DNA from 3 places in the Vagococcus carniphilus genome. Region 1 is predicted to be linked to each of the others. Evidence: riboswitches for the same ligand, from Rfam matches in the RefSeq annotation. Region 1 holds a riboswitch; each other region holds the start of a gene.
What was found. Region 1 has a riboswitch for cobalamin ahead of H9L18_RS11630 (ECF transporter S component). Riboswitches for the same ligand answer to the same signal wherever they lie in the genome.

Region 1 (10,445 bases):
CAAAACATTAAAAGCATTTAATGATATTGTAAATACTAAAAAGCATAACCCATTTGATAAGAAAGGATCTTTGAAAGTAGGAGTCGATTTAGGAACGTCTTCAATCGTTTTAGCTATCCTAGATGAAGAAAATAATCCAGTATATGGAAGTTTTGAATTTGCTGAGGTTGTTCGAGATGGACTTGTAGTCAATTATATTGAGGCAGTTCAGATTGTGACTCGATTAGTTCAAGAAGCTGAAGAGGTTTTAGGTGTTGAATTAACTGAGGCAGCAACAGCAGTACCACCAGGAACTCTGGGAAACGATTATAAAGTAGTCTCTAACGTTTTAGAATCAGCAGGATTAACAGTGACAACTGTTGTTGATGAGCCATCAGCAGCAGCTTGTCTGCTTAATCTTGATAAAGGCGCAGTTATTGATGTGGGAGGCGGCACAACGGGAATTAGTATTATTGAAAATTTCAAAGCTGTTGAGACCATGGATGAACCAACAGGAGGCACACATATGTCTCTTGTTCTTGCAGGATATCATAAGGTATCTGTTAAAGAAGCGGAACTGATTAAACGAGATCGTGAACAAGAAAAGACGACTTTCATGATTATTAAACCAGTTGTTGATAAGATGGCTGATATTACAAAACAATTCTTATCAGAATATCCAGTTGAACCTTTGTTTGTTGTAGGAGGAGCTAGTTATTTTGATGAATTTGCTGCGGTTTTTTCTAAGTATTTAGGAAAAGACGTTAAACGTCCGGATTATCCACAGTTTGTTACACCTATTGGTATTGCTATAGCAAGCAAACAATAAGATAAGAGAAAAAGGTGAGCATGGATGATTTCAGAAGTAAAAAAAATTCCTGCTTCTCGATTAGAAGAATGTTTGGCGATTTTTAAAGACGACGAATTGAACAAAGCTTATAATGGTCAAGTTCTTGATTGGGTAAAAACTGGTATTAGAAAGAATGAGCTTTGGGGAGCCATCTCACAATCCGGGGAAATTATTGCTGTTATGTGGATTGAAGAGAATGGATTCTTTCACGAATACCCTTATTTAGCCTTAATTGGTGTTAAAAAAGAATATCAAGGTCAAGGGCTAGGCTCCTTTTTACTAAGAGTTTATGAAGCAATTGGTCGAAGTTTAAACAAATCAAAAATCACTTTAATGGTTGGCGATTTTAATTATCGAGCAAAAGAGTTATATGAAAGTGTTGGGTATAAAGAGATTGGAAAAGTCGAGTCTGCCTATATGCCAACAATTGCTGAATATATTATGATGAAAAAAATAGATAATTAGGTTTTTTGATTGGAGTTTGATAATAATTGAGAAAAAATTTCACAAAGTTCTAATTTATTATTGAAAAACTTGCCTAATTGTTATACCATTGATAATGTAGAAATTATTAATGTTCACATTTTAATTATTAATTTTTCAGCATTGGGGAATGAGGTGAAAAACCTCGACAGACCCATTCTACTGTAAAGCGGACATACTTCTTGTTATACCACTGTTAAAACTGTAATTGTTTTGGGAAGGTAAGAAGATATGGGTGATGCTAAGTCAGGATATCCAAGCTGAAAAGAAAAAATGATTCTATCGGGAAATTGTTTTTTGTTATCAGCTAGTTTTATATTAAAACTTATTCTTGCTGGTTTAACCATACAAAAACACAAAACATCAATCGATTGAATGATGGTTTGTGTTTTTTTTAATTTATTAAAAAAGGAGTAAGAAAAATGACAACAAAAACAAGAAAATTAACAATCGTAGCACTAATGATCGCACTTAGTATTCTAGGAGGAAACATTAAGATACTTGGATCGATTGCCCTGGACTCATTTCCTGCATTTTTATCAACTATTATTTTAGGTCCTGCGATGGGGATGGTAGTAGCTTTCTTTGGACACATGTTTTCTGCACTTTTTGCTGGCTTTCCAAGCACACTACCTGTCCATTTGATTATAGCAACCTTAATGATGGTTTGTATGTTTGTATACGGTTACATAAGGAACAAATGGAGCGACAGACCGGTACTATCAAAAGTCGCTTCGATTATAGCGGCATATCTAATTAATGTTCCTTTAGATTTACTAATCCTTTACCCAATTTTGAAACAATTGGTTTTCGTTTTGTTTGTACCGTTGACTATAGCAACATTAGTTAACTTATTTTTAACAGAAATTGTTTATGCTGTTTTACCAGAAAAAATCAAAAATTTTTCTATTGTTCAAAACAGTGGTAAGGGGAATTAAGTTATGGCAGGACTTCATGGGGGAAACATTAAAGAAATAGCTGAAATCTATCATTTATCTGAAAAGTCAATTATTGATTTTAGCGCCAACATTAATCCGTTAGGGTTATCAGAGAACTTATTAAAAGTGTTGAAAGAAAATACAGATCAAATTCTACATTATCCAGATTTAAGATACACAGAATTAAAAAAAGAAATTGCTAACTATCATTCATTAACGCCAGAGAATATTTTTTTAGGAAATGGAGCAGCTGAAGTTATCTATTCTTTGGCTAATATTTTAAAAAGTCAGCAGCTTCTAGTGTTGGCTCCAACTTTTTCAGAATACGAAGATGCATTTGCTCACCAAAAAACAAATATTGTGTATTTTAAAACAAAAGACAATGATTTTAAAGTAAATACAACTGATTTAATGATAAAAATCCAAGAAGAAAAGGTAGATACACTTTGTATATGTAATCCTAATAATCCTACTGGTACGATAATTGAAAAAGAAGAAATGATCAAACTTGCAAAATTTTGTCAAAACAATCAGATTTATTTGATTATAGATGAAGCTTTTATGGATTTTGTGGATGAAAAAGAATCTCTAACAACTGAGTTGAGAGGAAATGAGTATTTAGTTATTTTACGCTCATTAACAAAAATATTTGCCATTCCAGGTCTTCGGTTAGGCTATCTATTAACGGATAATTCTCATATGATGGATGACTTAGAAAGTAATGCTATTCCTTGGCGAATTAATTGCTTTGCTGATATGGCTGGTAGAGAGTCACTTAAAGATAAACAATATTTAGCTGAAACATTGAGCTATGTAGAAAAGGAACGCTTGTTTTTAGAGTCTTCATTAACTAAATTTACCGAATTAAAACTAGTTAAAAGTTCAGCCAATTTTATCTTTTTTGAATATCTATCAACTGTGGATTTACAAAAAGCATTGATAGAAATGAATATTTTAATTCGAGATTGTTCTAATTATAAAGGGCTTGATGGTAACTATTACCGAATAGCTGTTAGAACGCGTGAGGAAAATGAAAAATTAGTAGAAGCTCTAGAGAGGTATTTTTATGGCAAAAGTCATAGTTAGTTGTCCTGGAACATGTGGTGAATTAATTCAAGGGTATGTTGAAGATGAGTTTCGTCTAGTTAGTTGTGGCATAAATATGTTTTCTGTAGCGACAATCACAAGTGATCAAGGAGCAGTTAATCAAGCAGGTGAGAAATCAAGAAAAGCACTTGAGGCAACACTAGCTGATTTAGAGATATCTAGTGAGGATGAAGTAAAACTAAGTATCTCTTCATCTTTATCTGTGTCAAAAGGCATGGCAAGTAGTACGGCAGATATGGCAGCTAGCATATATGCAGCAAGTTTATATTATAAAAAACCAATGACGTTAGAAAAAATAGCTGGAATATGCACGTCAATTGAAGCAACTGACAGTAGTTTTTTTAATTCTTTAACGATGTTTGACTCAAGAGGTGCCAACTTCATTGAACAAACAGGCTGGCAGCCAAACTTTTATGTTTTGATGTTAGAACCAAAAGAAGAATTGAATACAGAGGCTTTTCATACTAAAGCAAATGACGAGCTTTTAAAAAAACAAGCTAAATCTTTTAGTAGAGTTCATAACCTTTATAGAGTAGCAGTCAAAGAAAAAAGTCTAGAAAAATTAGGACAAGCCGCACTAAAAAGTGCCAAGTTAAATCAAGAAATTTTACCTAAACCTTTCTTTGAAACAATAGTTGAATTAAGTGGCACGTTCAACTCTTGTATTGGTGTAAATGTTGCTCATAGTGGAACAGTAATCGGTATTTTACTAAGAGATTTAACTGAGGTAGAAACAATTAAACGGGTATTGGAAGATAATCAAGTGACAACTTATTATCAAAAATTGAAGGTATATAGCTCTTGTTATAAAGGACTCCAACAGCAAAAGGGTGGTTAGAATGAAAAAAATATTAATTGGAGCTGCTTCTAGTGGTTCAGGGAAAACAACATTTACTTTAGGCTTACTTGAAATTTTAAAAAGAAGAGGTCTTAATGTTCAACCTTTCAAGGTAGGACCTGATTATGTTGATACCAAGTATCATAGCCGCATAACTAAAAATCCATCTAGGAATTTAGACAGCTTTTTAGTTAGAGATAAAAAAGTTTTGAATTATTTATTTGAAAAGGCAGCATATGAATCAGATGTATCAGTCATTGAAGGAGTTATGGGATTATTTGATGGCTTTGGTATTGACAAGGATTCTTGTTCTAGTTCGTCAGTAGCCAAACAACTAGACTGTCCAGTAATCCTAGTGGTTAATGGGAAATCTGCTTCGACTTCAATTGCTGCTGTTGTTAAAGGTTTTGAAGAGTTTGATGAAGAGTTAAATATTATGGGAGTTGTTATTAATAATATTGCTTCTGAAAATCATTATTCTTTAGTAAAAGGCGCTATTGAAAAATACACGAGAACAAAGGTTTATGGTTATATTCCTAAAAATCCAGCGTTTGCTTTACCATCAAGACAACTAGGTTTAGTACCTGATAATGAAATAGATGATGTGATGGAAAAGATTCATTTGATTGCTGATTCAATTGAGAAAACAGTAGACATTGAAAGTTTACTAAATGACTTAGAAGACGTTCAAATGGAAAAACCAATTTATCCTTTTAAACAAAATAGAAAAGAGAAACCAATTAAATTAGCTATTGCTAAAGACGATGCTTTTCATTTTTATTATCCAGATAATTTAGAACTATTAGAAGATTGTGGCGTACAAATAACTTATTTTAGTCCGATGACAGATAAGCAATTACCTGAAGCAGATGCTTATTATTTTGGTGGAGGTTATCCAGAAGAATTTGCTGATGAACTATCACAAAATAGCGTCATGAGGGAAGCTATTTTTGAAGCTTTTGAAAACAACAAATTTATTCTTGCTGAGTGTGGCGGATTAATGTATCTGGGCGAAACGTTAAAAATTGAAGAGAAAGCGTTTCCGATGGTTGGAGTCTTTGAAGGTGAAAGTCAGATGACGTCTCGTTTAAAAAGATTTGGTTATTGTTACGGCATTTTAAAAGAGGACACTTTGGTTGGTAAAAAAGGTGAAAAAATCTATGGACATGAATTTCATCATTCAACTTTTGAAACAAAAGAACCTACCATGATGACTATGGAAAAAAATAGAGATGGTGAAGTCGTTTCCTCTTGGGAAGGTGGCTATCAAAAACGCAATACGTTTGCTAGTTACCTACATTTGCACTTTTTCCAAAGTGAAGAGTTTGTTCATCATTTGTTAGAAACAATTGCTACTGAGGGTGACAAGTAATGAAGCTTGTGTTGATATTACTCGCTTTTATCTTAGATTTAATACTTGGAGACCCGTATCATTGGCCTCATCCTATTAAGGCTATTGGAAATTACATTAGTTTTTTTCAAAAAAAATGGATACCAAAAACCTTAAGTTCAAAAAAGAAATATGTGATGGGTGGTGTTCTGTGGCTAAGTACAGTATTACTTGCTTATGGAACCACCTGGGCCATTTTAAAAATAGCCTATGGACTTAATACGTACATCGGACATATTGTTTTTATTTATCTAGCCTATACGACTCTTGCGACTAAGAGTTTAGCAACAGAAGGAAAGAAAATTGCTAAAACGTTAGAAGAAGGAACACTTGAAGAAGCAAGAGGACAAGTGGCAATGATTGTTGGTAGAGATACCAGCCAATTAACTGAAGAAGAAATTGCTAAGGCAACTATCGAAACGATTGCTGAAAATACATCAGATGGTGTGATTGCACCGATGCTCTTTTTATTTATAGGTGGTCCGGCATTAGCAATGGCATATAAAGCAGTTAACACATTAGATTCGATGGTGGGCTATTTGACACCTGATTATAAAGAAATAGGTTATGTATCAGCTAAAATGGATGATTTATGGAATTTATTTCCAGCTCGAATTAGTTTTTTACTCTTAGGACTTAGCAGTATTTTACTTAATATGAATCCTAAGCAAACATTTTTAATCGGCTGGCGAGATCGAAAAAATCATAAAAGTCCAAATGGTGGTTATTTGGAAGCTCCGGCTTCAGGTGCTCTAGGTATTCAGTTGGGTGGCAGCCATGTTTATCATGGTGTAGAAATTTATAAACCAACCATTGGAGAACCGTTAAAAGAAGTAGATGGTCACGATATTTTAAGAATGAATTTATTATTGTATGGTTCTTCTAGTATCGGATTGATTATATTTTCAATAGTTTCACTTGTAATAAAAGGCTTTTAAAAATTAAAAAAAAGGAAAGTGATATGTATGATGAATTATATGAAAGATCCAAAAGGAATTGAAGTAGAAAGTTTTGTGATTATCCAAGATACGATTGATGAAATTAATCCTGATTATCAATTTAATAATAAAATGGAAGAAATGATTATTAAACGCGCTATTCATACAAGTGCAGATTTTGACTATTTAGAAAATCTACAATTTACACATGATGTGATTGATGCTATGACATCTTTCTTTAAAAATGGAGGAGGAACTATCTATACAGATACAACAATGGCATTAAGTGGTATTAATAAACGTGTATTGGATAAACTAAATATCTCTTATAAATGTTTCATTTCTGATCCTGAGGTAGTTAAGATTGCAAAAGAAAAACAAATTACTCGTTCAATGGCAGCTGTTGAGCACGCTAGTACTCTAGAAGGAGATAAAATATTTGTTATTGGTAATGCACCAACTGCTATCTACAAAATTCTAGAGATGGTTAGTAGTAAAGAATTAGAAGTAAAAGCAGTAGTAGGTGCTCCAGTTGGATTTGTTGGAGCAGCAGAATCAAAAGAAGAATTATTTGAAAGTGACATTCCAGCAATTGTTGCTAGAGGAAGAAAAGGCGGAAGTAACGTCGCAGCAGCTATTATTAATGCGATTCTTTATCAATTGGATGTGGAATAAAAATGGAAGAATTTGTTTATGTTAATGGTAAAAAAATGAGAAAAGGCTATACAACTGGTTCTTGCGCAACGGCAGCATCTGTTGCAGCGACACATCTTTTGTTGAATGAAGAAGAGTGTGAAGAAGTTGTTGTCTTATCTCCTGTAGATAAAGAAATTAGAATTCCAATCGAATCAATCGAACGAGTGGATGATAAAACAGCTATTGCTTCTGTTAGAAAAAATGGTGGCGATGATGCCGATGCAACTCATGGCATGCTGATTTATTCAAAAGTAACTTTAAGAGACGATACTGAAGTTACGATAGAAGGTGGCGAAGGAATTGGCCGAGTGACTCAAGAAGGATTATTAGTACCAATTGGAAAGCCTGCGATTAATCCTAAGCCAAGAAAAATGATTGGTGATAATATTCGTAAAATGTTAGGAGAATCTCGAGGTGCGGATATTTTGATATTTGCACCAGAAGGTTATGAAATAGCCAAACAAACGATGAATCGAAATTTAGGTATTATTGGTGGTATCTCGATTTTAGGAACAACGGGAATTGTTACGCCAATGTCTGAGGATAGTTGGAAAGCAGCTATTTCAATTGAACTTGAAATGAAGAAAAAACAAGGATTTGAAAAAATCGTTTTAAGCCCAGGTAATTATGGTGAAGATTTTGCCGTTAACAAAATGATGATTGATGAAACTAAAATAGTTTCGATGAGTAATTTTGTTGGTTATGTCCTAAAAGAAGTCCAACGAATTGGATTTGAAGAAGTACTCATGATTGGTCATTTAGGTAAATTAATTAAAGTTTCTGCGGGTATTTTTTCAACCCACAGTAAAGATGCAGATGCTAGAGCAGAAATCTTAGTAGCTAATCTTGCCTTAATGGGAATGCCAATACCTGATTTAGAGCGTGTTTCAAAATGTCTAACAACAGAGGCTGCTGGAGACATTATCAGTGAAACAGGTTATGAAGGTGTATACCAAATCATTGCAGACAAAATAAAATTCCGTAGTGAAAAATTATTAAAATACCGAGATCCTAAAGTAAAAGTAGATGTTGTTTTATTTTCTTCTAAAACAGGCCTCTTATCTTCTACTAAACCAATTAAAGAGTTAATGGAGGAATGGAAATGATTACTGTTACAGGAATCGGACCAGGAGAGACGTCTCTATTGCTCAATCGTGTATTGGAAGAAATTAATCAATCAGATATTGTGATAGGAAGCAGTCGTCAATTAGAAATAGTTCCGGAAGAGTTTCAAGGTGAAAAAAAAGTTTTACCTAAAAAATTAAGTGAATTGGAAATCTTTTTAACGTCTAATATGGAAAAAAGAATCGTTGTATTAGCGTCAGGAGAGCCACTTCTTTACGGAATAGGTAATTGGATGACCGCAAAGTTTGATAAACAAGATGTGCGTATTATTCCAGGTATTAGTTCAATGCAATATATGTTTAGTCAATTAAAACTCTCCATGAATGACACTTTTTTTACAAGTAGTCATGGAAAAGAGCCAAACTATGATGTGATTCTTTTGTTACCAAAAGTTGCTTTAGTAACAGATAGTAAAATTGGACCATATCAATTAGCAGAGGAAATAAAGAAACGCGGACTAAAGCGTACAATTTTTATTGGGGAGAATTTAAGTTATCCCGAGGAACGCATTAGAAAATTTAATGAGTCCAATGTGCCAGATGAAGCGTTTAATATGAATGTGGTGGTGTTATTAGATGAAGGATAGTTTATTTGTCAGATCAAAAGTTCCTATGACAAAAGAAGAGATAAGAACGATTAGTTTGGCTAAATTAAATTTAAAAGAAGCAACACGATTTTTAGATATTGGAGCAGGAACAGGTAGTATCTCCATTGAAGCGTGTGTTGAGTATCCAAATCTTCAAGTCACAGCAATCGAAACCAAGGATATTGCTGTTGAGTTGATTTTGGAAAACAAAGCCAAATTTGGCGTAGAAAATCTAGAAGTCATTCAAGGAAAAGCACCACTAGATATGGATGAAATCTTTGACAGTATTTTTGTTGGCGGTAGTGGCGGTAATTTAGAAGATATTTTAAGTTGGAGTTTTGACCATTTAAAACCAGGTGGTTCTTTGGTCTTGAATTTTATCTTACTTGAAAATGCCACAGTTGCCTTTAAATGGTTTGAAGACAATGACATATCTTATGAAACGGTTCAAGTTCAAGTAGGCAATGGAACAAAACTAGGGTCAGGGCATTATTTTAAACCTCTAAACCCAGTTATTATTATAGAAGCAAAGAAAGAAGGAAAGTAAATGGTTAAAGTACATTTTGTCGGAGCAGGTCCAGGAGCAACAGATTTGATTACATTAAAAGGGTATCGTTTATTACAAGAGGCTGGCATGGTTATTTATGCAGGCTCATTAGTAAACCCAGAATTATTAACTTATTGTAACGAAGATTGCGAAATTCTAGATAGTGCCTCAATGACGTTAAAAGAAATTATTGATGCAATGGAGCGCGGTATTAAAGCTGGTAAAGAAGTTGTCCGCCTTCAAACAGGAGATTTCTCAATTTATGGATCTATTCGTGAGCAAATTGAAGAGATGAATAAACGTGATTTACCATTTACTTGTACACCAGGTGTTAGTTCATTCCTAGGTGCAGCGTCAAGTTTAGGTGCTGAATATACTGTACCAGAAGTTTCTCAAAGTGTGATTATTACTCGAATGGCTGGTAGAACACCAGTACCAGATAGAGAAAGCATTCGTTCTTACGCACAACATAGAACATCAATGGTTATTTTCTTATCAGTTCAATCAGTTGATAAAGTGGTTGAGGAGCTTGTTGCAGGTGGCTATCCTGAAACAACACCAGCTGCAGTTATCTTTAAAGCAACATGGCCAGAAGAGAAAAAAGTGGTTGGCACATTAGAAAATATTGCGGATAAAGTTAATGAAGCTGATATTACTAAAACTGCTTTAATCATGGTTGGAGATTTCTTAGGAGAAGAATTTTATTATTCAAAATTATATGATGCAGAATTCCAACATGAATTTCGTGATGCAGAGTAATGGAGCAAAAAATTGCTGTTTTAACACTTACCAAAGGAAGTTATGAACTTGGTAAAAAAATTAAACATCATTTGAATGACACTTCAGTAGATTTATACGGGCTAGAAAAAAATATTGAGAATGAATCAGAAAGTTATAAAGAACAACAGTTTAAATTAGGATTTAAGGAGTTGTTTGAAACTTATGATGCGTTAATTTGTATTATGGCA
Region 2 (10,445 bases), 710 kb from region 1:
ATATTAAAGATTACCGTAAAGCACAACAAGATGAAATTAATGCTATTCTTAAAGATGCTAATGGTAAAATCGATAAAGCAACTGACAAAGCTGGTGTTGATGTTATCGTTAAAGATACTAAAGCTAAATTAGATGCAGTTAAAACTGATAAAGAATTAACAGACGCTGAAAAAGAAGCTGCTTCTAAAGAACTACAAGCACATAAAGACGCTTCTAAAAAATCTTTAGCTGAGTACAAAGATCTTAAAGGTTACCGTAAAGCACAACAAGATGAAATTAATGCTATTCTTAAAGATGCTAATGGTAAAATCGATAAAGCAACTGACAAAGCTGGTGTTAATGTTATCGTTAAAGAGACTAAAACTAAATTAGATGCTGTTAAAACGGATAAAGAATTAACAGACGCTGAAAAAGAAGCTGCTGCTAAAGAATTACAAGCACATAAAGACACTTCTAAAAAATCTTTAGCTGAGTACAAAGATCTTAAAGATTACCGTAAAGCACAACAAGATGAAATTAACGCTATTCTTAAAGACGCTAATGGTAACGTTGATAAAGCAGCTGACAAAGCTGGTGTTGATGCTATCGTTAAAGACACTAAAGCTAAATTAGATACTGTTAAAACTGAAAAAGAATTAACAGATGGTGAAAAGAATCCACAGGGCGCTTATATTAAAGATGGTCGCTATGTAACAATCACTAAAAAAGGTTATAATACTTGGTCTAATTTTAATTGGAAAAAACGTAATAACACAGACAAACTTGTAGGTGAAACTTACGAAGCAAGAGGTAAGTACAACCATAAAAATGGTGCTACATACTTATCTTTATTTGATAGTAAAGGTAACTGGCATGGGTATATTAATGAATCAGCTGTAAAAGCTGGAGATGGTAAACAAGGTGCTTATATCAGTGATGGCCGTTTTGTAACAATTAATAAAAAAGGTTACAGTACTTGGTCTAACTTTGGTTGGAAGAAACGCGACACAAGTTCTAACTTGTTAAATGAAACATTCCAAGCTCGCGGAAAATATAAACACTTTAATGGTGGTACATATCTATCATTATATGACAACAAAGGTAAATGGTTCGGTTATATCAATACGGATGCCGTAAAAGTTGGAGATGGTAAGCAAGGCGCTTATATCAGCGACGGCCGTTTTGTAACAATTTCAAAGAGCAACTATGAAACTTGGTCTAACTTTAATTGGAAAAAACGTGGAATGAGTAAAAATATTTTAAACCAAACATTCCAAGCTCGTGGAAGATATAAACACTTTAACGGTTCTACTTACTTATCTTTATATGACAGTAAAGGCAAGTGGCAAGGGTATATCAATGCTAACGCTACTAAAATAGCAGACGGTAAACAAGGTGCCTACATTAAAGATGGCCGTAAGGTAACAATTAATAAAAAAGGTTATAACACTTGGTCTAACTTTAACTGGAAAAAACGTAGCTCAACAACTAATATGATGGGCAAAAAATTTACAGCTAAAGGTAGATACAGTCATTACAATGGAGATACTTACTATTCATTGTATGACAATAATGGCAAGTGGCATGGTTATGTTAATAAAAATGCTGTAAAATAATTAATTATAAAGATTGAGGCTTAGGTCTCAGTCTTTTTTTATAAATAGAAATGAGGGATTTTCCAATGAATAGTTGCATTTTTTGTCATGGCATAAAATCAGAGGATATTTTAATTAGTTCGAAACATTTTTTTGCTGTATTAGATATTGATCCAATTCAAAATAGGTTCAAAAAACCACTGTATAAGGTATTAAATGGAGCAATTTTATTGTTTTGAGGAAACGTTTACTATATAATAATGTTAATTTACTGAAAATAAAGACAGGGAAAAAGGTGTAACCCCTTTGCAGCCCCTAGCTACTGTGAGACGGACGAATTCATGGATACCACTGAACATTTTTATGTTTGGGAAGGTTTGAATGAGGATGAAGTTGAGCCAGAATATCTGCTTTATTTTTTAACAAAAAGATATCTGAGGGTGAGAAGTCTTTTTTTATTTCTGTGTACCAAAGCACCCTTTTTTAGGGTGCTTTTTTTATTTTTTAACATAAACAGAGAAAAAGGTGAAAATCCTTTACAGCCCCTAGCTACTGTAAAATTGACGAGATCATATATGCCACTGAGAAATTGGGAAGGCTTGATCAAGGATGAAATTGAGTCAGGATATCTGTTTTTTAATAGAACGTGAAAATTATCTATGGGTGTAAATTTTCAATTAACGACAAAACACCTTTTTTGAGGTGTTTTTTTATTGGGGAGGGAATAAAAAGTAGTTGTTTTATCAGAATAAGGGAGGAATATAATTGAAAATTAATTTTAAGAAAAAAACAAAATTATCATTAAGTTTATTGGTATGTTCATCAGCTTTATTATTAGGGGGAACAGGAGCATTTGCTTGGGATGGAGTAGATGACGTTAAAGAACCTATACAAGTTGGTGACGTCTATCAAATTGGTAGTGCTGAAGAATTAGCATGGTTTGCTAAAGAGGTTAATTCAGGCAAAACGCTAGATGCTGTATTAACGAAAGATATAGATTTAGAAAATAAAGATTGGAGTCCTATTGGATCAAGTAGTTTTAAAGGTAATTTCAATGGAAATAACTTTGAAATTAAAGGTTTTAAAATAGAAGACGCTACTGGCTGGCAAGGTTTTTTTGGAAAGAATGAAGGCACAATCGCTAATTTTTCTATTGATGGAAGTATTAGCACAATAAGTGGTAACGGAACTGGTTCTGTGACCCCGTGGAATGCTGAAAATGGAGTTATTGACAACGTTTCTAGTTCAGTAAACGTTTCTTCTACTAATACAAAAAGTATGGGAGGAATTGCTGGACAAAATACACTTGGTGGCATTATCAAAAACACTGAGTTTTCAGGAGAAGTAAATGGTCAATCTAATACGTCAACTACTCAACATATTGGTGGAATTACCGGAACAAATAATTCGGGAGATATTATTGGGAATATAAACTATGGTAATGTTTTAGGAACAAATCTCTCTAAACAAACAAGAGTAGGTGGACTTGTTGGTACTTGGGATTCAAAAAGTTCTTCAACTATTGCTAATAACATCAATTATGGTAAAGTGACGTCAAATAGTAAGTTTGCTAGAATCGCTGGGCTTATTGGATTTTATAATAATACCGCAGCTAGTAATGCTGACATTAAAGATGTATTTATCAATTCAATAAATTTTGGGACAGTTTCCGCAGAACAACCTACAGCAATTGATAGCTTAATTAATTCAAAAGATCCTTTAGAAAAGGATAAGTATTTTAATTCTAATAATAATTTTGATGGGTTAAAAGAGAATTTCGATACTGAAGAAGCAACTACTCAAATCAATGAATTTGATGGTTCTGATTTCCAAGTTTCTATTCCTGAGTCTGCTAAATTTAACTTAGCTAAAGATGGTTCTGTTAAATTAACTTCACAATTAAATCGTTCAAAAGAAGAACCTATTGATGAGGAGAAAGTAAAAAAAGCTGAAGAATATCTGAATAAAGCAATTTTAGCTTTAAATACCAGCTACTTTAAATATACTCCTGTTTTTGGACAAGATACTAACATAAACGCTATGGTTGAAAAAGGTTTTTTAGATAAAGGTTTTCCAGACATAAAAGTTAGTGTAAAAAGTACATCAAATGAAGAATATATTGCCAAAGATGGAACAGTTCACTATTACTACAAAAATCCTAATGAATCTGATGGAATGAGATTTAGAAGTGTTGCTGTTGTATATGAATTAACTAAAGATGGAGCAGTTGTTGAATTTGCCCCAAAATCAAATGCTGTTATTCATTGGAATAGAGATAAACTAGAAAAAATTACTCAAGAAGAGATTCTTGATCAACTATCTCTTGAAAGTATCAAAGGAGATAATGAATCTACTGAAAAATTTGATAAAAATCTCTTATTACCAAAATATATTGATAATAAGAGATGGGGAGAAGTTAGCTGGGGATCTTCAAATTCCGAGTTATTAAAAATTGATAACAGCTTACAAACTGGTAATTCCAACAATATGTACAACCCATTTATTGGTAAAATAAAACGTGATGAAAAAGACCAAAAAGTATTATTAACTGCTTCTGTCAAAAATAATCAAGTTCCCGGTGGACAACCAGACTTAATTATTTCAAAAGAAATCGAAGTGACAATCAAAGGGCTTGGTGCTGGTAGCAAAGATGAAATCCAATCTTTAATGGATGAACATTATACGTTTGATAAAATGACTGACAGTGTTACAAAAGAAAAAATAAATCCTGAACAAGTTGTAAATGATATTGGTTTACCAAATCCAAAAGGTACAGGTGTTCCCTTAAGTCATTTATATCAATTTAAAGCTGTAAGTGATACACCAGATGTATTAACCGTAACGGGTTATCGTCTAAATGTCTTACGACCATTACCAGGTGAACCTGCTAAAAAAGCTTCATTTACTGTTACAATGAATGATCGTAATTCGACTCTTTCAGCTAGCAAAACATTTGATATAATGATTCAACCTTTAACACAAAAAGAAATTGATGATGAAGTTAAATTGATGGATGCTGCTAAAGCTAACTATTTCAATGGTTTAAATAAAGCTGGTAATAGTGATGCAACTAACATTACTGAACGATTAAACACGTTCCAACAAGTGTCATTCAACGAAGATGGTAAAACTCTTAATTGGGTATATGATTCTAAAGATTTAAAAAATAGAGGAATTGTTCCAGTAAGCATCGATGAAACAAGACCTTCTGAACAATGGGATAAATTCCATTCAAGTAATAATGCTGTTCTTCAACATGAGAGCTTATTTTTAACTAAACCAGAACATGATGTTAAAGTAACAGTCAAAAGTGTTTTATCAAGTTCTGTATTAGGAAAATACGCTAAACAATATCCTGATAATAAAGACTTACAAAAATTATACCGTCAACCTGTTTCTGTTGATTTAGTTGTTAAAGGTAAAAATGGAGAAAATCCTAAACCTGAAGAAAAAAGAAAAGTAAGCTTCTCAATGATTGGAGAAAAAGAGAATGCTTCTTATACTAACTGGTTAACTACAACTGGTGAAGGAGATGAATATACTTCTGTATTTGATGTATTCAAAAAGGCAATGGATGACAATGGATATACTTTTGTCGGATCAAATTATATCTCAAGTATTACTAATCCATCGGGGGTTACATTAACACATAAAGAACATGGCCCAAGCAGTGGCTGGATGTATGCTGTCAACGGTGTTATTGTCGATTTAATGCCTGCGGATCAAATGATTGAAGATGGAGACCAAATCACATGGTTCTATGTTGAAGACTATCAAACTGACCCTCGAATCATAGATGGAAAATTTGATCCTGAAGCTGGAAAAGAAAGTGATTTAGCTAAAGCTCAACGCTTAATTAGAGCTATTGGTGATGTGACTCTTGAAAAAGAAGAAGCTATCAAAGAAGCTCGAGGAGCTCTTGATCAAGTAAAAGACAAAGGTCAATTATTTATTATTCTTCATGTACAACTTGAAGAAAAAGAAAATCAATTAAAAGCTCTTAAATTAGACGCTCAAAACAAAGATGCTGCTAAAAAAGTTGAAGAATTAATTTCTTCAATTGGTGAAGTAACACTTGCAAGTGAACCAGCTATTTCTAAAGCAGCTCAAGCATATGATGAATTAACAGAAGCAGCTCAAAAACTTGTATCAAATCATGATGCATTGGAAACAGCTAAAGAAACTTACAGTAATTTAGTAAAAGAGCAAGAAAATAAAAAAGCAACTAAAACTGTTATTGATACAATTGACCAATTAGGAACACCTACGATGGCTAATAAAGCTCAAGTAGAATTAGCCCGTCAATTATTCGATGCTTTGACTGAAGAACAAAAAGTGTTGGTAACTAACTTAGAAACATTGGCTGCAGCTGAAAAAACAGTTGAAGAATTAGTTTCAACTATTGATGCTGTAAATGAAGCTATCGAAAACTTGTCTGAAACTATTTCTTTAAACGATAAGGAAGCAGTTGCAAAAGCTCTAGCATTATATAATGCCTTACCTGAAGCATCTAGAGTCTTTGTATCTAATTTAGAATTTTTAGAAAATGCAAATAAACAAGTTAAATTATTAGAAGAAGCTCAACCAGTTGTTGATTTAATTAATAATATTGGCGAAGTAACGTTAGCAAGCGAATCTGCAATTAAAAATGCTCGTCAAGCCTTTGATAAATTATCAACAGAGGCACAAGCTAATGTTTTAAATTTAGAAACATTAACTAAAGCAGAAGATAAATTAAAAGAACTTAAAGGTAACGAAAGTTCTGAAAAAGAATTAAAAGCTCATAAAGAAGTAGCGATTAAAGCTTTAAACGAATACAAAAACCTTAAAGATTATCGTAAAGCAGAACAAGACGAAATCAATAATATTTTAAAAGAAGCAACAGATAACATTGAAAAAGCTACTGATAAAGTATCAGTTGATGGTATCGTTAAAGAAACAAATACTAAACTTGATAAAGTTAAAACTGATAAAGAATTAACTCCAGGTGAAAAATCACCTCAAGGAGACTACATTAAAGATGGTCGTTATGTAACTATTAACAAAAAAGGTTACAATACTTGGTCTAACTTTAATTGGAAAAAACGTAACAGCTCAGATAAATTAGTAGGTGAAACTTACCAAGCAAGAGGTAAATATAAACATGAAAATGGTTCAACTTACTTATCATTATATGATAACAATGGTAAATGGCATGGTTATATTAATGAAAAAGCTGTTAATGTTGGTGATGGTAAACAAGGTGCTTATATTAAAGATGGTCGCTATGTGACTATTACTAAAGGTAATTATGATATCTGGTCTAACTTCGGCTGGAAAAAACGTAACTTTAGTGGAGATTTATTAAACCAAACATTCCAAGCACGTGGTCGCTACAAACACATGAATGGAGCAACTTACTACTCTCTTTATAATGATAAAGGTGAATGGCAAGGTTATATCAATGCTAACGCAACTAAAGTAGCAGACGGCAAACAAGGTGCTTATATTAGCGACGGCCGTTATGTAACAATTTCTAAAGGTAACTATGACATTTGGTCTAATTTTAACTGGAAAAAACGTAACTCAAGTAAAAATGTGTTAAATGAAACATTCCAAGTTCGTGGAAGATATGAACATATGAATGGAGCAACTTATTACTCTCTTTACAACAATAAAGGCGAGTGGCAAGGTTATATTAATGCTAACGCAGCTAAAGTAGCTGATGGCAAACAAGGCACTTATATTAGAGATGGTCGTAAAGTAACTATCAATAAAAAAGGTTATAATACTTGGTCTAACTTTAATTGGAAAAAACGCCAATCAACAAGTAATTTATTCGGAAAAACATTTACTGCTAGAGGAAAATATCGTCATTTCAATGGTGAAATCTACTATTCTTTATATGACAATAAAGGAAACTGGCACGGATACGTTAACCAAAATGCTGTAAAATAGATCAAAAAAAGACGATTAGGAAAATTATCCTAGTCGTCTTTTGCTTTTTAATTATTTAATACGGCCATAGCTAGAGCTTGCTGAATGGTTGTCACATTGCTATCTTTTCTAAATTGAAGAACTTCAGCTGGTTCAATACCACTAGAAATCCATATTTTTAATTCTGATTCTAAATCAAAATGCCCTGATGTTTCTACACTAAATCTTGAAATGCTCCCATAAGGAATTGATTTGTATTCCGTTTTTTTGCCTGACATTCCTTGTTTATCAACGATAATCAATCTTAAATTGGTAAATACAATTAAATCACGAACTAATTTAAAAGCTAAATCAATTTGTTCATCAGGAATTAAAATACTTGCCAATTCTTTTTCAACATTACTATGTTTAACCTCACTTGCGTTTCCCAATAAGCCATCAAATAATCCCATTGTCATGCTCCTTTCAAATTATATAACTATTTTAACACATTAAAAGAAGAAGCCCCATTGCCATATGTTAAAATAGAGTGGTAAGCAAATTAGTTTATCTAACCTAAGAAATGAGGTCCTTTAATTGAAAAAAATAGTAGCCATTACAGGTGCTGGAAGTGGTCTAGGAGCTTCTTTAGCTAAACAATATGATGCGATGGGTTATTATGTTTGTCTTCTTGGTAGAACAGAAGACAAGCTAATCCAAGTAAGTAAATCCTTAAAAAATAAATCTAGTTACTATCTTGTTGATGTTAGTATTAAAGAAGAAGTGAGCCGGACTTTCAATCAAATAAAAAAAGAAGTAGGGGAGGTTGATATCTTAATCAACAGTGCCGGTTTAGGTGTATTTGATTTAGCTGAATCACTTAATGAGTCTGCTGTTCATGCAATGATCGATACTAATCTTAAAGGAACTATTTTTTCTACTCAAGAAGTATTGCCTCAAATGAAAAATAACAATCAAGGAGCTATTGTCAATATCATCTCTACAGCAGGCCTTGAAGGGAAAGCGACAGAATCTGTGTATTGTGCGAGTAAGTTTGGCGTGCGAGGCTTCACGGAAAGTTTGATTGTTGAAACAAAAGCAACCAATGTTTTTGTCTGTGGTGTCTACATGGGTGGCATGCAAACTGAGTTCTGGGATGGTATTTTTGATGAAAGTAAAACGAACACATTTATGACACCTGATGATGTAGCTAAGACTATTATTGCTAGTACCACTCAAAAATTAATTCCTTCTGAAATTGTTATTAAAAGTAAAAAATAGAGAAGAGCCTAAAAAGGTTCTTTTCTATTTTTACTAAGTTAAACCATCCATACCACCAGCATGTCCTCCAACTAAATGACTTCGATTAATAGCTGTTGCGCCTTCTAATCGGCTACTTGCATGATAAATAGCATCAAAACCATATTTTTCTCTAATGCCATCTATTGTTTCATCCAATATTTTTTGGCTGACTAATTCTTCAGGTTGTTCAAATAAATTTAATTGAAGGATATCTCCATCTGATAGTTTGGAGTAATTAACAGACAGATTCCGTACAGCACTGCCGTCATAGAATTTGTCAAATAAAAGTAAGCAATAACTAGCAAGTTTTTTAGAAGAATTTGTTTTTGGAATAGACATCTGGCGACTAAATCCTGGTGTTGGTTCACTCCTAGAATAACCGACAGATAAGTGTACGCAATTTGTTTGGTATCCTTTTTTTCTAAGTCTTGTTGCTACTTGCTCTGCTATTTCTCTAAGGACAATTTTTGTTTCATTTACTTTTACATAATCTTTCATTAAAACTTGGCTGTTGCCTATACTTTTAGACTTTGGTTGATAAACCTCTGAGATATTACTTCGATCAATTCCCCAAGCATGGGCAATTAATTGTTGTCCCATAACTCCCATTGATTCTTTCATTTCAAAAAAGTCATGGTGAGCTAAATCATAAATCGAATAAATCCCTTTATTGTTTAGTCTTTTTTCTGTTCGTCGGTTAATTCCCCAAAAATCAGTCATATTTTTTATCTGCCAAACTGTATTAGGAACATCTTGATAATGCCATGTTGCAATCATACTAGGGGCATGTTTAGCGGCATTATCTAGTGCTAACTTACTTAAAAGCATGTTATCTCCAATTCCAATTGTACATGGCAAACGTGTTTCTTTCTGTATATCGTGTTTAAACCTTTCGGCAAATTGATAAGGGGAGAGGTTAAATAATTTCTTTGATGCTTTTACACGTACAAAGGTTTCATCAATGGAATAGATTAAAATATCTTCATCTGCTACATAACGCCTAAAAATATTATTAATTTCAACATTTTTTTTAATATATAAATTCATTCGTGGAGGTACAATATGCAAGTCTTTATGATACGGGATTTGAAAATTTCTCGTTACATTGTCAATTCCTAATAATTCTTTAGCTTTAGGGGAAGTCGCTAATGCTAAACCTCCTGGAGAATCGCTACCACTCATGACGACTAATAACGCCTTGAGTGGATCTAATCCTCTCTCAATACACTCAACAGAAGCATAAAACGACTTCATATCAATACAAAGAATATCATCAACTTTTTCATCGCTGTAATCAAAATATTGTTGATAACCACTACCATACATACTTATCCCTCGCTTCTAACATACCACTTAACATTCTCTGAAATAGCAATATGACGAATCAAATTGATACTAATGCATAGCTCATTAACATAAATTAAATCACCACTAAATCCTAATATTTTCCCCACAATATTGTCGTTGAATCCTCGTCCATCTATTGTCTTTATATTAGGTTGAATTAAAACAGGTAAATCTTTTGTTAAGGCTATTTCAATCACCTCAGCTACTTCAGTTAAAGTCATTGTCTCTAGACCAAAATTAATTCGGTTAGCTTCTTTTTTTTCTAATTCTAATTCTCTTGTGTGCTCGGATAAATAAAAGCCCATATATTTTTTGACACCTCGATCA
Region 3 (10,445 bases), 720 kb from region 1:
ATTTCTCTAATGAGAAAGTAACTGTTTTTCCATTTGTTTCATTTTCAGTTAGAATTTTATCTGTTTTTACAGCATCTAATTTTGCTTTTGTTTCTTTTTCAATGGCATCAACAGCTTCTTTATCTCCTGCTTTGTTAATTAAAGCTTCAGTATTTTTTAAGATTGCTTTGATTTCATCTTGTTGTGTTTCACGGTAGTCTTTTAAATTTTTATATGAATTTAAAGATTTAATAGTTGCTTCTCTATGAGCAACTAATTCTTTGTATCCTTTTTCAACAACTGTAACTGTTAATTCCGATTTTACCTTATTAATGCTAGCAGTAATAACTGCTTTACCAGGTTTAACCGCTGTAATTTTACCAGTTTTATCAACAGTTGCTACTTCTTTATCAGAACTTGACCAAACTAATCTTTTTGCTTTATTTTCTGGTTTAACAACAGCTTCAACTAATTCGCTATCCCCTGTCGTTAACTCTAATTCACTTTTAGCAAGTTTAATCTCTGTTTGAACCACTATTTCGTCAACAGAAATAGTAAAATCAGGCATTTTAGAGAAGTAGCCTTCTAGCATATCAGCATTTAAATTAGGTTCTCCAGGTCCTGAAGCCGCTAAATCACTACCTAATTTAGATCCCCACCAACTAGTAAAAATACCATTTGGACTAGTAAAAGTATGATCTCCAGCCTCTTTGAGTTCAACGTCAAAAGAATTTTTTGTCGCTAAATCGTATTGACCAGAACGTCCTTTAAATTCTTCTGATTTATTATTTTTATATTCTACAAATGAGCCTTTTCCGCCCCAAGCATTTGGAGCTGGATTATAGATAGTTGCTAATTTGAAAACTGGTAGATTGATACCTTTAAAACTAACTTTGGCAGTATCACCAACAACAAAATCTTCGTCAGGATTTGTTTTATTTTCAACATTCACTTCAATAAAACGTGCGTCAACTACTCTATGTAATGAAGAAATACGACCTTCTTTATCAGTAGCTTCTACACTAATGATATTGCTTCTATTTTCTAAATCAGCAGTAAATTCTCCATCATTACCTTCAATTTCATTACCGTTTACTAAAACACGAGTCGATTCAGCATCTGTCGCATTTACTGTAAATGAATACGGTGTTGTTTCTCCTTCTGAGTAATAAATAGTGTCATAATGGCGCCAATTCATTAATTCATCACTTAATGTTATTTTAGATTGTCCATCTTGACCAACAACAAAGACAGCGTATCCTGTATTAACAGGTGAGATTGCTCCCCATGTTTTATCTTTATAAGTTAGAGCGTCATAAGTCACTTGAACCACACTTGTACCAGGCTTAACGGCTTTAACTTGTGTTTTTTCAGTGCTTTCAGTATCACTTAAAGTAACACTATCACCAGAAATAATTTCAAAATGGAAATTTGGTCTAGCCACATCGTTTGCAACATTATTTGAAACAATTTGTTCAACACGCCAAGGTCTTAAATCAACTGTTTCATCAACATTCAACGTTTTTTGTTGGTATTGTAACCAAATATCATTTGTAAAATCATCATAAACAGCTGCTTCTGTTTGTACACCTAGGTAACCAGACCCTAGACTTAAATCATCTTCACTACTTTTTTCTTCAACACTAACAGCAGTGTTCTCTGTTGCCAAAGCTTGGAATGGAATACCAACAAAAGTAGATAAAACCATCGAAACCACTAACAATAAATTAAAAAACTTTGAATTCATTTTTTTATTCATTTTCTCTTTCCTTCCCTAAAAACAATAATAATCGCACATCATGCGACATAACAAAAAAACTCTAACTTTATCCTCCTCCTACAAATCAAAATAAAAAAACTACCTCTTTGTAAAAGGTAGTTTTAAGGATTCAACAAAAAAGTTGCTCTTATCACTTTTCTCCTACAAAAAGTTAGAAAAACGAAAAATGGTCGGTCTCCTGACTTAGCTTCTTCTTACTCCCAAACCTTCCAGAAGAATCTCTTCCGTGGTTTCATTGGTTTCATCTGCTTCACAGTAGGTAGGTCTGTAGAGGAATTACACCTCTTTCCCGTTACCAATACGTTTTATTCATTGTGCTTAAAAATAAAAAAAGCACCGTTATTGTATTGTACTCTATTTTGAGGGGGTTCGTCACCCATTTAAGATTGTGAAAAAAGTTATTTTACAAATAAACTCTCTTTTTTTATAAAAATAGACTTATTGAAAATAGTTTTGAAAAAAGTTGCTTCTATAGATAATAAAAATAAAAAAAGTTGATGAATAAGCGCTATCACTAAGCGAATGATTAAAAACAGATTAAAAGTTATGAAAACTCGAGTGCTTATTCTTGTTTATTTCTTGGTAAATGATGTATAAGTATAGTGGAAGTATTCGTAAAAAGAATAGTTGATATTCATTTTACGAAGGTGGACAAACTAGTACCGTGAAATTTACAAAATAAGCATCTCTTTTAGACTTTTAAGAGTACAACGTAATTTCTAAAAATAGTTTAATAAAAATAAAGGACGTGGAATATGAAAAAGCGTACAGTAAGTTTAGTTGCTTTACTCATTTTTACGGTATCTTTAAGTGGATGCAGTTTTAAAAATGAAGCTAAAGCTAGTTCGGCATATGAAGATAAGGAGTCAATTTATTTCTTTAATGAAAAAGAAATAAAAGATAGTAATCTAGAATCAAAATATGCTAAAAAAGATGTCTCACCTAAAAACGTGATAGACAATACAAAAGAATATTCTGGTATCTACTCTCTTCAATGGGAAAGCAAAAAAGATGTAGCACTGGATAAAAATCTTTTAAAAGTTAATGAGGATGGAACTTTTATTGAATTGAGAGTACTTAAGGACAATTCAGAAAAAACAACTACTCATTATTATGTTGATAAAAAAAATAAAGTACATACTAAAAATGCGATTAATTATGAGTTACTAAGTGGTTATGTCGTTAAAGAGAATAATCAAGTGTCTTTAAGCTATGCTGACTCAATCAGTTTTTACAAAGCAATTGATCAAAAAGGTGAAGAGAAAATTTCACCTCTATCTCAAAACTATCATTACCAATTACTAGATGACAACGAAGCTCAAACATCTTTTTTTGTTAAAGATGGTTTTGAAATAAATGCTAATGGAGATTCTGTTCGATTAGTAAAAGTTGTCCCTAAAGAAACACCAAAAGAGTTAACTGTAACTCCTCTTGAAATAAATAATTTTTTAAAGAAATCTCAAGAAAATTTAGCATCAAAACATTATGAGTTTAACAATATCAATGATTTTATTCAATTTATGAGCCCTCAAACTGCTCCAAGCGATGAAGTAAAATTACTTGATATTACGAGTTATCAAAATGTAGAAACTGAAAAAGAAAATCATATAAAAGCAAAATATGCTTTTTCAACAACTTCTTCAAATAATGGAAACAAAGTAACTAATGTTTACTTATTTGATGGTCAAAATATCTATTTTTCAAATGATGAAACGTCAACTACATTTCAACTATTTTAATTAAAAAGTCAGCTCCCTTTAAGTAGAAAGTTTATCTTCTATTTAAAGGGAGTTTTTTATGCTTTCTTCTTTAATTTAGTTATAAAAATCACAACTAGTATTGAAAACAAGCTATTCTATCCCCTATAATAAAAAAGATGGTATAAAAATCAAGAAGAAAGATGTGGGTAAATGAAGAAAAAGTTATTTGTTTTGTTGAGTTTGTTTTGTATCCTAATAGTAGTCTCCTTCCTCACGATTAAAAAGGTAAAGAGTGTTGCAGGACCAGTACCTGAAAAGGTAGAAAAAAGAAAAGAAATATCAGCATCTAAAGAAGTTCTTGCTGAAAAAAAAGAAACTACACCTGAGAAAAAAACAGTTTTTGATGAGGCTCAAGTTGTTACTAAAGAAGTACATCCTAAAGTTACTCTAACTGGTACAGAATTGAGCGAGGACGCATTACCTATTGGAACGGTTGTCAAAGTCAAACCTGTACAAGGACAAGATCAGTGGGTAGAAATTATTAGCGATCCTAAAAAAGGATTTATTGAAAAAGATATTCTTGAACCTAGAGAAATTCATATAGAACAAAGAGAAGAAAAAAGAAAGCCTACTTTAACACAAGAAGCTTTTAAGGAGAATTTAGATAAAGATTTACAGGAATTTGTTAAAGAAAAAGGCGGAGATATTAGCATCTACGCAGAAGCTGTCGATCAATCATTTTCATATAGTTACAATGGCGATAAAATCAATCGAACAGCAAGTAGTATTAAATTACCATTCATTACTTATTTAATGACATTGATAGATGAGAAAAAAATTGATTTGAATACTCAATTAACTTATACAGCTAACTTTAAACTTGATGGGACAGGAATTATTCAGTTTGAACCTGTTGGCGGTCAGTACTCTGTTGGTAAATTAGCAGAATTAGTAATTAGATACAGTGATAATATTGCGTATGTTATGCTATTAAACTACGTTGGTGAGCAAGAATTTATTAATTATTTAGGACGTTTAGATAGTGCTTCACCGAATAATAGAGCCTTTTCTAGCCCACGAATTCTAACTAAAGCAATGAATTATGTATACACTCACCAAGATAAGAGTAAAAATATTAACACGCTATATAATTGGTTGCAACAAAGTATTTTTGATGATGGTGTAGCAGTTGGGTTACCTGGGGTTGATGTCGCCCACAAAACTGGCTGGATGCCAATGTATGCTGTAAGTAATGATATTGCTCTTGTTAAAGATACTAAAAAACCCTATTTTGTGACAATTATGACTGGTGGTTATGATGAATCTTATAGTGAAAAATCAATTGGTGATATCGCTAAAATTGTTGACAATCAAGTGCTTCAATTAAAATAGAAAAGGAAGTAATGCATGCAAACTAAAAAAATTATTCTATTTTTAACCTCTATAAGCTTGATTGCTTTGACTGGTTGTCAGGTAAAAAAAGATGTTAGTAACGCATCACAAGAACCTCAGAAAAAAATAAGTTACTTTTACAATGAGTCTGATATAACTTTAAATAAAATGGGATTAAAAGTACCAAAAATGGATGTCTCCCCTGCTAAAATTATTGAAGACACAAATAAGTATGTAGCTACTTATCTACTTGAAGGTGACATTTTAAAAGAGACTGGTTTAAGTAAGAATATCATTACAATAAATAGTGATGGAACGTTTATTGAGCTAAGAGTATTGGATACCGGTCCATCTTTTCATTATTATGTAGATAGCTCGAATCAATTACAAAAGAAGAAAGCTAAAAATTATGCACTTTTAAGTGGTTATGTTGTAGAAGAAAATGAGTCAATTTTTCTAAGCTACAAAAATGCAGTTCAAAATTATAATGCGCTAAATCAAGAAGGAAAAGAGAACCTCTCTCCCCTTCCACTGGAATATAATTATCAAACGTTTGATTATACTGGTTATAAAAGTGCGGTCTTTCAAAATGATGCTTTCGAATTCAATTTAGGGAATAGTGACTTTCTAAAGGCTGAAAAGATAGATGAAGTTCCAAAAGAATTGAATGTTACACCCCTTGAGGTGAATGAAACTCTTAAAAAAAAGAAGAAACAATTAGCTAATGGCGACTATGAATTAAATCATTCAAATGACTTAATTCAACTATTTAATCGTAAATTTTCTGATTCTGAACAAATTGAATTAGTCGATATTAAGAAGTTTAACTCATTTAAAACAACTGATAATGAATCTAAAAAAGCTGTCTATGGCTTTTCCACTACACATAAAGATGCCGAAACTGATATAAAAGAAAAAACAATTTATCTCTATGATGGTGAAAAAATCTATTCTAGCGATAATCAAGAAAAATTGGTTTTTGAAGAAGTTGAGTTTTAAGGAGGCTTGTAAAATGAATGTAACAGATATACTGGAAAGCTTTCTTTTTAATAAAGATTTAATACGCATATTCCTTTTAATATTAGCTATAAGTTTTTTAAAATTAATAATCCAACTAATACAAGCTAAAAAAATAAACTCTAAAATTAATGATTTAGCAAATAATTCAATTGAATTAACCCCTGAAGAATTCATGTTAATAAGAAATAAACGATTGTACGATGAAAAAGCAAGACACGCAAATATTAAAAATTTTCCAGGAGTATACATATTACATAATAAAACAAAAGATTTATATTATGTTGGACAAAGTATTAAGGTCTTAGATAGAATTGGTAATCATTTTAAAGGACGAGGAAATGGCGACGTATACGCTGATTTTAAATATGGTGATCAATTTACAATTCAGACAATAGCTCTTGAAAATTCAGAATTTAGTAACTTAAATGATTTAGAACGTTATGCTATTCGATTTTTTGGTGCATATGAAAAAGGATATAATAGAAATAAGGGAAACAAAAGTAAATGATTCCACAGTAAGATAAATTTATTTTTGAAGAAGTCGACTTAAAAAAAGTTTTAGTTATTACATGCTGATGTGGTGACTAAAACTTTTTATATTTTGGTGTTATCATTAGTTTAATGACTTTATTGAAAAAGTTAGTTAGGAGGAAAAATAATGAGTGATAAAAAAAGTGGTATTATTGTTGTTTTATTGATTATTATTGCCTTTGGAGGAGGCTATTTTTTAGGTGTCTCAAATAAAAAAGAACAACAAATTCTTGAAGAAATTAAGACGTTAAATAATAATAACAAAGATGAGAAAAAAGATAAAAAAACAGTAGCCACAACAAAAGAAGAAACAATTAAAGGTAATTCTACTGAAGAAACAAAAGAGATTGACAATAAGCAAGTAGCTTATGACAAAATGCTTTCATTAAAAGGAACTTGGGCTGTTTGGCAAACGGATAATAATTTTACAATTCATGAAGATGGAACATGGACTACTCGCCCAGTTGGCCCTGGTGGAGACCGCAACATTCCTGTTGAAGTTCATTCTTATGATGAAGAAACAAATACTATTTATTTGGATACAGATGGCAGACCTACTGAATTAACCATTATTAGTAACACAGAGATAATCATTGACTCAGGGAAAGGACAATCATCGACGTTTGTGTTTATAGAGTAAAATTTAATTTAGTATATGTATAAACACTTTACAAACAGAATGTACGTTCGTATAATAGGTATGTAGAAATGCTTATTATTTAATTTTTATAAATTTTTAAAATAAACTAGTTGCAAAAATAAAAGACAACATATAGAATGAGGATAAGAGAAAGTGCTAGTATCTCTACGGGGACTAGTGCGGAAAACCTTCATTCTTTGGAATGGGTTTTTTTTTGTTTGAAAAAATTTGAAGATTTAGACGGTCAGTTGGGTATTCTTTATAAACGCGGATTACAATTTGAAGACTATAAAAAGGCTAAACAATATTTGCTGACAAATAATTATTATAATTTAATTAATGGTTACAGTAAATACTTTATGGATTTAGAAATAAATAAGTATTTACCAAACGCCTCATTTGATGAAATTACTCATTTACATTATTTTGATAAAGAATTGAAAACAGCTTTTTTTACAGCAATTACTGAGGCTGAAAAACATTTAAAAAGTATCTTAGCTTATCGTTTCTCAGAAGCTTATCCAAATTGTCAATATGCTTACTTAAATACTAGTAATTATGATACTTCTAAAATTTTAGAGTTAGGATGGCTTATTTCAAAATTAAGCAGTTTAATAAATCAAAATAAAAAAAGGAATAACGGAAACTCTATTCGACATTATTGTAGAACGCATAATGATGTTCCAATTTGGGTATTGATAGATTATTTAGATTTCGGGCAAACAAACTCAATGTTAAAAAGCTTACCTACCGATTTACAAAATAAAATAGCCAAAAATATTTGCAGTTTTATATCTGAAAAAACAGTTATTAATTCCCCTTTTACACCTGAAATAATGTTATCATTTACAGAAAATATAAGAGAAGTTAGAAATATTTGTGCTCATAATAATCGATTGTTAGATTTTAAATGCAAAGCAGATCTGAAACATTATCCTGATATTCATTTAAAATACGATGTTCAACCTTCCGATAATAGAAAGGATGTATATAGTGTTTTCATTATTCTTCAATGTTTTCTAAGTAATGTTCAGTACGCAACTCTTCATAATACTATTAAAAAAGAGTAAAAACTTTAGATAATCAGTTAACATCAATTAGTATAAACAATATTCTTGAATCATTGGGGTTTCCTAATGACTGGCACCTTAATGTCGAAACGTTGAGATATTAAAAATACCCACTATTTACTATGAATTAATGATAGTAGTAAATAGTGGGTATTTTTTTATTCAGTTATTTCTTCTTACCTTCATCCTCGTCCATCTTAAGAACAGCCATAAATGCTTCCTGAGGGACTTCTACTGAGCCGATTTGTTTCATACGTTTCTTACCTTCTTTTTGTTTTTCAAGAAGTTTACGTTTACGAGAAACATCTCCACCGTAACATTTTGCCAATACGTTTTTACGTAAAGCTTTAATGTCAGTACGGGCCACAATTTTAGTTCCAATGGCTGCTTGGATAGGCACTTCGAATTGTTGTCTTGGAATTAATTTTCTTAATTTGTCGACGATGGCTTTACCGCGCTCATATGCAAATTCTTTATGAACGATGAAGCTTAACGCATCAACTGTTTCTGTATTAAGAAGAATATCCATTTTAACTAGCTTACTTGGTCGGTAACCAATTAATTCATAGTCTAAGGACGCATATCCTTTTGTACCTGATTTTAATCTATCAAAGAAGTCGAAAACAATTTCTGATAATGGAATATTGTAGACAACATTTACTCGGTAATCATCTAAATAATCCATTGTTACGAATTCACCACGTTTACGTTGTGAAATCTCCATAACAGCTCCAACGTATTCGTTAGGTACCATAATTTGTGCTTTTACGTAAGGCTCATCAACAGAATCAATTGAACTTGGTTCTGGGAATTCAGCCGGGTTATCAACGACAACTGTTGTACCATCAGTTTTATTCACATGATAAATTACAGATGGTGCTGTTGTAATTAAATCTAAGTTAAATTCACGTTCTAAACGTTCTTGAATAACGTCCATATGTAATAAACCTAAGAACCCACAACGGAAACCAAAACCTAGTGCTTGAGAAGTTTCAGCTTCAAACTCTAAAGCAGAGTCATTTAATTGTAATTTTTCTAAAGCTTCACGAAGATCGTTATATTTAGAAGTATCGATTGGATAAAGTCCACAATAAACCATTGGATTCATTTTACGATAACCTTCTAAGGCTTCAGTTGCTGGGTTATTTGCTAAAGTGATTGTATCCCCAACTTGAGTGTCTTGAATATTTTTAATGCTGGCAGTAACGTAACCTACGTCCCCTACCATTAAGAAATCACGAGAAACAGCTTTTGGAGAGAAAATCCCTACTTCTGTTACTTCGTATTCTTTTCCATTTTGCATTAACTGGATAACATCTCCCGGTTTTACCACGCCGTCCATTACACGAACGTTTAAGACAACTCCACGATAAGCATCATAAACTGAGTCAAAAATTAACGCTTTTAGAGGTGCTTCAACGTCTCCAGTTGGTGCTGGTACGTATTCTACGATTTGCTCTAAAATATCTTCAATCCCAATTCCAGCTTTGGCACTAGCAAGAACTGCTTCACTTGCGTCAATTCCAATAACTTCTTCAATTTCGCCACGTACTCTCTCAGGATCAGCGGCAGGTAAATCAATTTTATTAATAACTGGTAAAATTTCTAAATCATTATCAACGGCTAAATAAACGTTTGCTAAAGTTTGCGCTTCAATTCCTTGGGCAGCATCTACAACTAAAATTGCTCCCTCACAAGCAGCTAAACTTCGGGACACTTCGTATGTGAAGTCTACGTGCCCTGGCGTGTCAATTAGGTGAAAAATATATTCTTTTCCATCTTTCGCATTATACGTTAGTTCGACTGCATTCAATTTAATTGTAATGCCTCGTTCTCTTTCCAAGTCCATTGAGTCCAACAATTGAGCTTGCATCTCACGATCAGAAACAGTTTCTGTCTGTTGTAAAATGCGGTCTGCTAATGTCGACTTTCCATGGTCAATATGTGCAATGATGGAGAAATTACGAATAGATTCTTGTCTTTTTTTCATTTCCTCAAAATTCATATAAAATCTCCTACTTTCTTTTCAATCAGCATTTTTAATTATACCAAGCTTTAAGCAGTTTTTAAAGTATTTTAAGTAGGTCTTTGTTATAATAAGGATGAAAATAATTTGAGGTGTGAAATAATGGATAAAAAAGAACTAAAAAATTCTCTGTATTTGAAGAAAGTTGAACTGAAACACTTAAAGCAATTTAATGAATTACTTCGTTATGTGTTCCAAGTAACAGATTCTGATATTGAGGAAGGTGGTTATGAAGATGAATCTGAAATCATCCGAGCTAAACGACCTGTCCTTCGTGAAGCTGATGTCTACGGCTTCTTTACCCATG

Region 2: it holds a riboswitch for cobalamin, as region 1 does, so the genes downstream of both, H9L18_RS08235 (DUF4430 domain-containing protein) here and H9L18_RS11630 (ECF transporter S component) in region 1, are expected to answer to the same signal.
Region 3: it holds a riboswitch for cobalamin, as region 1 does, so the genes downstream of both, H9L18_RS08230 (Ig-like domain-containing protein) here and H9L18_RS11630 (ECF transporter S component) in region 1, are expected to answer to the same signal.

What each region holds. Positions count from the first base shown of each region.
Region 1 is NZ_CP060720.1:2,386,043-2,396,487, reverse strand. It holds gene eutJ (ethanolamine utilization protein EutJ) at 1-808, shown strand, start outside; gene H9L18_RS11635 (GNAT family N-acetyltransferase) at 833-1,294, shown strand; cobalamin riboswitch at 1,414-1,591, shown strand; gene H9L18_RS11630 (ECF transporter S component) at 1,735-2,250, shown strand; gene cobD (threonine-phosphate decarboxylase CobD) at 2,254-3,336, shown strand; gene H9L18_RS11620 (GHMP family kinase ATP-binding protein) at 3,317-4,195, shown strand; gene H9L18_RS11615 (cobyrinic acid a,c-diamide synthase CobB) at 4,197-5,567, shown strand; gene cbiB (adenosylcobinamide-phosphate synthase CbiB) at 5,567-6,523, shown strand; gene H9L18_RS11605 (cobalt-precorrin-8 methylmutase) at 6,554-7,198, shown strand; gene cbiD (cobalt-precorrin-5B (C(1))-methyltransferase CbiD) at 7,201-8,325, shown strand; gene H9L18_RS11595 (cobalt-precorrin-7 (C(5))-methyltransferase) at 8,322-8,930, shown strand; gene H9L18_RS11590 (decarboxylating cobalt-precorrin-6B (C(15))-methyltransferase) at 8,920-9,477, shown strand; gene H9L18_RS11585 (cobalt-precorrin-4 methyltransferase) at 9,478-10,236, shown strand; gene H9L18_RS11580 (cobalt-precorrin 5A hydrolase) at 10,236-10,445, shown strand, end outside.
Region 2 is NZ_CP060720.1:1,674,520-1,684,964, forward strand. It holds gene H9L18_RS08230 (Ig-like domain-containing protein) at 1-1,595, shown strand, start outside; cobalamin riboswitch at 1,818-2,003, shown strand; cobalamin riboswitch at 2,044-2,225, shown strand; gene H9L18_RS08235 (DUF4430 domain-containing protein) at 2,340-7,511, shown strand; gene H9L18_RS08240 (PH domain-containing protein) at 7,559-7,942, opposite strand; gene H9L18_RS08245 (SDR family oxidoreductase) at 8,067-8,750, shown strand; gene H9L18_RS08250 (Y-family DNA polymerase) at 8,784-10,097, opposite strand; gene H9L18_RS08255 (hypothetical protein) at 10,100-10,445, opposite strand, start outside.
Region 3 is NZ_CP060720.1:1,663,376-1,673,820, reverse strand. It holds gene H9L18_RS08230 (Ig-like domain-containing protein) at 1-1,738, opposite strand, end outside; cobalamin riboswitch at 1,911-2,115, opposite strand; gene H9L18_RS08225 (hypothetical protein) at 2,515-3,498, shown strand; gene H9L18_RS08220 (serine hydrolase) at 3,670-4,851, shown strand; gene H9L18_RS08215 (hypothetical protein) at 4,867-5,850, shown strand; gene H9L18_RS08210 (GIY-YIG nuclease family protein) at 5,864-6,379, shown strand; gene H9L18_RS08205 (hypothetical protein) at 6,530-7,042, shown strand; gene H9L18_RS08200 (Abi family protein) at 7,261-8,112, shown strand; gene lepA (translation elongation factor 4) at 8,279-10,117, opposite strand; gene H9L18_RS08190 (GNAT family N-acetyltransferase) at 10,241-10,445, shown strand, end outside.